DNA from 2 places in the Ideonella alba genome. Region 2 is predicted to be linked to the other one. Evidence: riboswitches for the same ligand, from Rfam matches in the RefSeq annotation. Region 2 holds a riboswitch; the other holds the start of a gene.
What was found. A riboswitch is a leader RNA that binds a small molecule or an ion and turns the genes downstream of it on or off. The one in region 2 is predicted to bind glycine.
Positions count from the first base shown of each region.

Region 1: linked by a shared signal. The riboswitch ahead of KAK03_RS17475 (D-amino acid dehydrogenase) and the one ahead of gcvT (glycine cleavage system aminomethyltransferase GcvT) in region 2 are both predicted to bind glycine.

Region 1 is NZ_JAGQDD010000015.1:23,651-27,051, reverse strand. It holds gene KAK03_RS17480 (LysR family transcriptional regulator) at 1-332, shown strand, start outside; gene KAK03_RS17475 (D-amino acid dehydrogenase) at 391-1,674, opposite strand; glycine riboswitch at 1,736-1,856, opposite strand; gene KAK03_RS17470 (M20 aminoacylase family protein) at 1,951-3,120, opposite strand; gene KAK03_RS17465 (tripartite tricarboxylate transporter substrate binding protein) at 3,117-3,401, opposite strand, start outside.
Region 2 is NZ_JAGQDD010000008.1:59,359-62,759, reverse strand. It holds gene gcvH (glycine cleavage system protein GcvH) at 32-406, opposite strand; gene gcvT (glycine cleavage system aminomethyltransferase GcvT) at 436-1,581, opposite strand; glycine riboswitch at 1,627-1,738, opposite strand; glycine riboswitch at 1,752-1,839, opposite strand; gene KAK03_RS12530 (nitroreductase family protein) at 1,901-2,692, shown strand; gene KAK03_RS12525 (acyl-CoA synthetase) at 2,745-3,401, shown strand, end outside.

The DNA of each region.
Region 1 (3,401 bases), on a different contig from region 2:
CCAGCGTGCGCCAGTACGCCGACGCGGCGCTGCTGCAACTGGGCCAGCGCTTCGAGCCGCGCTACGAGGTGGAGCACCTGGCGTCGATCAATGCGATGGTGGCGGCGGGCCTGGGCGTGTCGGCGCTGCCCGAGCTGGCGGCGCGGGTGGCGCGCGGCGCCGACGTGGTGCAGCGCCGCCTGATCGAGCCGGAGGTGCAGCGCCCGATCGGCCTGGTGACGCTGCAGGGCCGGCGTCTGTCCACCGCGGCGCAGGCCCTGGCCGGTCTGCTGCGTGACGAGGTGCTGCGCACCTTGCGGCAGTCGGGCCGGGGCCGCGGTGCGGCTGTGTAGCCGGATCAGCGCCGGCGGTGGTGGCCGTCGGTCCGCCACCGACCGATCGGCCGCGCCATCACTGGAAGGCGAAATCCAGTTCCGGCTTCATGCCGCTGACGATGCGCGCAATGCTCTTGCCCGAGCCGCAGGCATGCGTCCAGCCCAGCGTGCCGTGGCCGGTGTTGAGGAACAGCTTGCCCACCCGGCTGCGGCCGATCAGCGGCACGTTGGACGGCGTGGCCGGGCGCAGGCCGGTCCAGAACTGGGCCTGCTCGGTGTCGCCGGCGCCGGGGAACAGTTCCTCGGTGCGGCGCACGATGGCTTCGCAGCGCACGCGGTTGAGGTCGCGGTCGTAGCCGTTGAGCTCGGCGGTGCCGGCGATGCGCAGGCGGTCGCCCCCCGGTGTGCCGTCAGGCAGCGCCGGCGAGGTGAGTCTCGAGAAGACCAGCTTGAATTCGTCGTCGGTCAGCGAGACCTGGTGCGCCTTGCTGGCGTCCTTGACCGGCATCGTCACCGAGTAGCCCTTGGCCGGGTAGATCGGCAGCGAGATGCCCAGTGTCTGCGCATAGACCGGGCTCAGCGAGCCCATCGCCAGCACGTAGGCGTCGGCGCGCAGGCGCTGGAAGCGGCCTTCGGCGTCGGTGGCTTCCACGTGGTCGATCTCGCCGCCGGCGGTGCGCAGCGCGGTGACGGTGTGGCTCATCAGGAAGCGCACGCCGTCTTCCTCGCAGCGCCTGACCAGTTCGCGGGCGAAGCGGTTGGCGTCGCCGGACTCGTCCTCGGCGGTGTAGGTGGCGCCGGCGAGCTGCGGGCGGATGTGGGCCAGCGCGGGCTCCAGCTTCACCGCTTCATCGGCGCTGATGACGCGGCGGTCGCAGCCCAGATCGCGCATCTGCTGCGCGGGCGCTTCGGCGGCGTCGAATTCCTTCTGGCTGGTGTAGAAGTGCAGGATGCCCTGGGTGCGCTGGTCGTACTCGATGCCGCGCTCGGCGCGCAGCGCCTGCAGCTCGCTGCGGCTGTAGGTGCCCAGGCGGACGATCTGCTCGATGTTGTGGCGGGTGCGGCCCGGCGTGCACTCGCGCAGGAACTGCAGGCCCCACAGCCACTGGCGCATGTCGGCGCGCAGGCGGAACAGCAGCGGGGCGTCTTCCTGGCCCAGCCACTTCAGCAGCTTGGCGGGGGCACCGGGGTTGGCCCAGGGCTCGGCGTGGCTGACCGAGATCTGGCCGCCGTTGGCGAAGCTGGTTTCAGCGGCCGGCGTGGCCTGGCGGTCGACGACCGTGACCTCGTGGCCGAGCTGGCGCAGGTAGTAGGCGGACGTGGTGCCGAGCAGGCCGGCACCCAACACGATGACGTGCATGGGAGAGTCTCCATTCAAGGATGGGCAGCAATGGCATCCGCAGCGGTGAGGCTGCCGATGTGCCGCTCCCCCTGTCCTTGGTACCTGAGAGATTCGGCGCCAGCCTTGCGGGCCGGGCCTTGCTCCTTCGGTGCGTCAGCCCTGGTGTGAACAGGCGCTGACGGCTCTCCAGACGGCGTGTGTGAGGTGGCAGTACGGGACCTGAGCGTGCATGGGAGTTTGCGCCTTCGGTGGCTGCGGCGCAGGGCCGCAGCACTCTCCTGCCAGGGATCAAGTTTACGCGGGAATCAGGAACCTCCGCGCCAGCAGCGTCCAGTAGGCGGCGCCGACGGCGATGTTGTCGTCGTTGAAGTCGTAGCCGGGGTGGTGGACCATGCAGGCATGGGCCGGCACGCTGGACTCCGGGCCGCCGTTGCCGATCAGCAGGTAGCTGCCGGGCACGCGCTCGAGCATGAAGGCGAAGTCCTCGCTGCCGGTCAGCGGCGGGCCCTGGCGGGTGATGCCGGCTTCGCCGCGCAGCTCGGCGCCCACGGCGCGGGCGAAGGCGGTGGGCTCGGCATGGTTGACCAGCACGGTGTAGCCGGGCCGCCAGTCGACCTCGGCGCGCAGGCCGTAGCCCTCGGCCTGGGCCGCGGCCAGCGCGCGGATGCGCTGCTGCAGCGTGGCGCGCACGCCCGGGTCCAGCGCACGCACGCTCAGCTCCAGCCGGGCGCTGGCCGGAATCACGTTGTTGGCCTGGCCGGCCTGCAGCGCGCCCACCGTGACCACCGCCGCCTGCAGTGGGTCCACATTGCGCGAGACCACGGTCTGCAGCGCCATCACCAGGCTGGCTGCGGCCACCACCGGGTCGGCGGTGTGCTGGGGCATGGCGCCGTGGCCGCCCACGCCGTGCAGGGTGATCGTGGCGTAGTCGCTGGAGGCCATGGCCGGGCCGTCGCGGAACACCAGGTGGCCCTGCGGCGTGCCGGGCATGTTGTGCATGGCGAAGACGGCGTCACAGGGGAAGCGCTCGAACAGGCCGTCGGCCATCATGCGCAACGCGCCGCCGCCGCCTTCCTCGGCCGGCTGGAAGATCAGGTGCAGCGTGCCGTCGAAGCCGCCTTCATCGGCCAGGCGACGCGCGGCCGCCAGCAGCATCGCGGTGTGGCCGTCGTGGCCGCAGGCGTGCATCAGGCCCGGCTTGCAGCTGGCCCAGGGGCGGCCGGACTGCTCGCTGATCGGCAGCGCATCCATGTCGGCGCGCAGGCCCAGGCGGCGCGGGCCGCTGCCGCGGCGCAGCGTGCCCACCAGGCCGGTGCCGCCCAGGCCGGTGACCACCTCGTAGCCCCATTCGCGCAGGCATTCGGCCACCAGGCCGGCGCTGCGGTGCTCCTCGAAGGCCAGTTCCGGATGCTGGTGCAGATCGCGCCGCAGCGCGACGAAGTCGTCCAGCGTGGCGGCACTCATTGCGCTTCCAGCTTGATGGCCTTGGCGATGGCGCGAAAGCGCGCGGTCTGGGCGGCGTATTCGCTTGAGGCATCGGCCAGGCTCAGCGGCTTGGCGGGCATCACCGCCTGCTGCTCCAGCTGGGTGTGCACGGCGGGGTCGGCCAGCACGGTGGAGAGCGCCTTGTGCAGGGCCTGCACCACCGGCTCGGGCGTGTCCTTCTTGACGAAGTAGCCGGTCCAGATGTTGAACGCGAAGTCCTTGACCGACTTGCTGTCGTTGACGCTGGGGTACTGCTTCAG
Region 2 (3,401 bases):
GGGTCAGGGTCAGGCGCCGGGGCGCCGGAAATCAGAGGGTCTTGAGCAGCGCGTCGTAGGCCGGCGGGTCCATCAGCTCGTCGAACTGGGCCATGTCGGTGACCTTGACGGTGAAGAACCAGCCCTTGCCCAGCGGGTCGGAGTTGGCCAGCGAGGGGTCGTTGCGCAGCTCTTCGTTGACCTCGACGATCTCGCCGGTGACCGGCATGTAGATGTCGGCAGCGGCCTTGACCGACTCGACCACGCCGGCCACGTCGCCCTTGGCGTAGGTCTTGCCCACCTCGGGCAGGTCGACGAAGACCACGTCGCCGAGCGCGTCCTGCGCATGCAGCGTGATGCCGACGACGGCGGCCTCATGGTCCTCGATGTTGATCCACTCGTGGTCGGCGGTGAACTTGGTCGTCATGGGTTGGCTCCTGTGGGGGGATGGGGAGGTCAGCCGCGGTAGTAGCGGTTCGGGGTGAAGGGCATGGCGGTCACGGTCATCGGCAGGCGCTTGCCGCGCACCTCGGCGAACACCTGGGTGCCGACGGCCACGTAGGCCGGCGGCACATAGGCCATGGCCACCGGCTGGCCGACGGTGGGGCCCAGCGTGCCACTGGTGACAGTGCCCAGGGCCGTGCCGTCGGCGGCGAAGAGGGCGGTGCCTTCGCGCACCGGGGCGCGTTCCTGGCCGAGCAGACCGACGCGCTTGCGGGCGGCGCCGGCGGCCAGCTGGGCGTCGATCACCGCGGCGCCGGGGTAGCCGCCGGCGCGCGCGCCACCGGCGCGGCGGACCTTCTGGATGGCCCAGGTCAGCGCGGCCTCGACCGGCGTGGTGGCGGTGTCGATGTCATGACCGTACAGGCACAGGCCGGCTTCCAGGCGCAGCGTGTCGCGCGCGCCCAGGCCAGCGGGCTGCACCTCGGGCTGTGCCAGCAGTGCGCGGGCCAGGGCCACGGCCTGGTCCTGGTGCACCGAGATCTCGAAGCCGTCCTCACCGGTGTAGCCCGAGCGGGTGACAAAGCAGTCAAGGCCGTCCAGCGCGAAGCGGCCACCCGTCATGAAGGTGAGGCTGGCGACATCCGGGTTCAGCCGGGCCAGCGCGGCCACTGCCTGCGGGCCTTGCAGCGCCAGCAGCGCGCGCTCGGGCATCGGGATGACCTGGCAGCGCTGGCCGATGCCGGCCTGCAGGTGGGCGATGTCCTGGGCCTTGCAGCCGGCGTTGACCACCACGAACAAATCACCGAAGGCCGCGCGCGCGTCCAGCGCAGGGCGGGTGACCATCAGGTCGTCGAGCAGGCCGCCCTGCTCGTTGGTGAACAGCGCATAGCGCTGCTTGCCCACCGGCAGGTCGACGATGTCCACCGGCACCAGGGTTTCCAGCGCAGCGGCGGCGTCGGCGCCGACCAGGCGCAGCTGGCCCATGTGCGAGACATCGAACAGCGCCGCCGCCGTGCGGCAGTGGCGGTGCTCGGCCATCAGCCCGGCGGGGTACTGCACCGGCATGCTGTAGCCCGCGAAGGGCACCATGCGAGCGCCCAGTTCCAGGTGCAGGTCGTTGAGGGGGGTGGTCAGCAAAGGGGTGTCAGGCGTGCTCATCAGGGCGGTGTCCAAGGGGCAGTTCGGGAAGGTCTGGCCGTTCGAAATGCCCCCGCTGTCCGCTTTACCTGAGAGATTGACCCCGCCGCGTCAGACGGCCGGGCTTGCCCCTTCGGTGGACGGACTCCAGGGTCCGCCTCTCTCCAGTGAGGAGCGCGTGACCTGGGCCACGCGCCTTGCCAGTCCTTTTGCCTGAGCGTTCGGGTGGGCCCTGCGCCTTCGGCGGCCCCGGGTGGGGCTCTCTCCTGACAAGCGGGCACTGTAGCAGTGCGCGGCCGCTGAGGCATCATGTGCGAACCCCAATTGCCCACCCGCCGTCATGACCGAGGCCGATGCTTTCCACCGCCTGCTGCAGGCCCACCGCTCGATCCGGTGTTTTCGCAGTGACCCGGTGGACGATGCTCTGGTGGACGCGTGCCTGGTGGACGCGCTGCAGGGCAGTTCGTCCAGCGGCAACCTGAACATGGTGTCGGTGGTCAAGACCCGCGACCAGGCCTCGCGCCGCCAGTTGCATGCGCTGCACGGCGAGCAGGACATGATCCTGCAGGCGCCTCTGCTGCTGACCTTCTGCGCCGACACCCACCGCACCCGGGCCTGGCTGGCCGAGCGTGGCGCCCGGCTGGGTTTCTCCGACCTGGTGAGCTGGCACGTGGCCAGCTTCGACGCGATGATCATCGCCCAGACCGCCGCACTGGCACTGGAAAGCCATGGCCTGGGCATCTGCTACATGGGCACCACGCTGTTCTCGATGGCGGCCATTGCCGAGCTGCTGGGCTGCCCCGACCACGTGCTGCCGGTGACCACGCTGGTGGTGGGCTGGCCCGACGAGGCGCCGGCCCAGCGTGACCGACTGCCAGCGAGCGCCTGGATCCATGACGAGCGCTACCAGCGCCTCGACGCCGCCAGCATCGAACGCGATTTCCGCGAGCGCGAGGAGCGTGGCAAGGCGCGCTACCTGGCGGTGCCGCACATGGCCGAGCGCTGGCGCGAACTGGGCATCGAGTCGCTGGCCCATTACTACACCAGTCCGATCAAGTACGACCCGGACGTCTTTGCCGAGTTCAGCGCCGAGATGGAGCAGGCCTTGCGCCGCAACGGCTTCCTGGCCTGATCGCCACCGCCGGCAGCGCTACAGTCCGCACACACCGCCCGGGAGCTTCCACATGACGTCGATCTACGACCTGCACCTTGACCGCAACCCCGCCAACCACGTGCCGCTGTCGCCGGTCAGCTTCGTGGAGCGCAGCGCCGAGGTGTTTGCCGACCTGCCGGCGGTGATCCACGGCGCGCGCCGCTACACCTGGGCCCAGGTGCGCGGGCGCAGCGCCCGGCTGGCCGCCGCCTTGCGTGCACTGGGCGTGGGGCGCGGCAGCACCGTCACGGTGATGCTGCCCAACACCCCCGAGATGGTCGAGGCCCACTATGCGGTGCCCGCGCTGAACGCGGTGCTCAACACCCTGAACACGCGGCTGGACGCCTCCTTGCTGGCCTGGCAGATGAACCACTGCGAGGCCCAGGTGGTGATCACCGACACCGAGTTCGGCCCGGTGATGTACGAAGCCCTGCGCCTGCTGCGTGAGAAGCATGGCCGCGACCCGGTGGTGATCGACGTGGCCGACAGCGAGCACACCGGCCGTGCCGAACGCGTGGGCAGCCACGAGTACGAGGCCCTGCTGGCCGCCCATGCGCCGCTGGCCCGGCTGGACGGCCCGGCCGACGAGTGGGATGCGATCGCGGTGAGCTACACCAGCGGCACCACAGGCGACCCCAAGGGCGTGGTCACCCACCACCGGGGCGCCTACCTCAACGCAGTGTGCAAC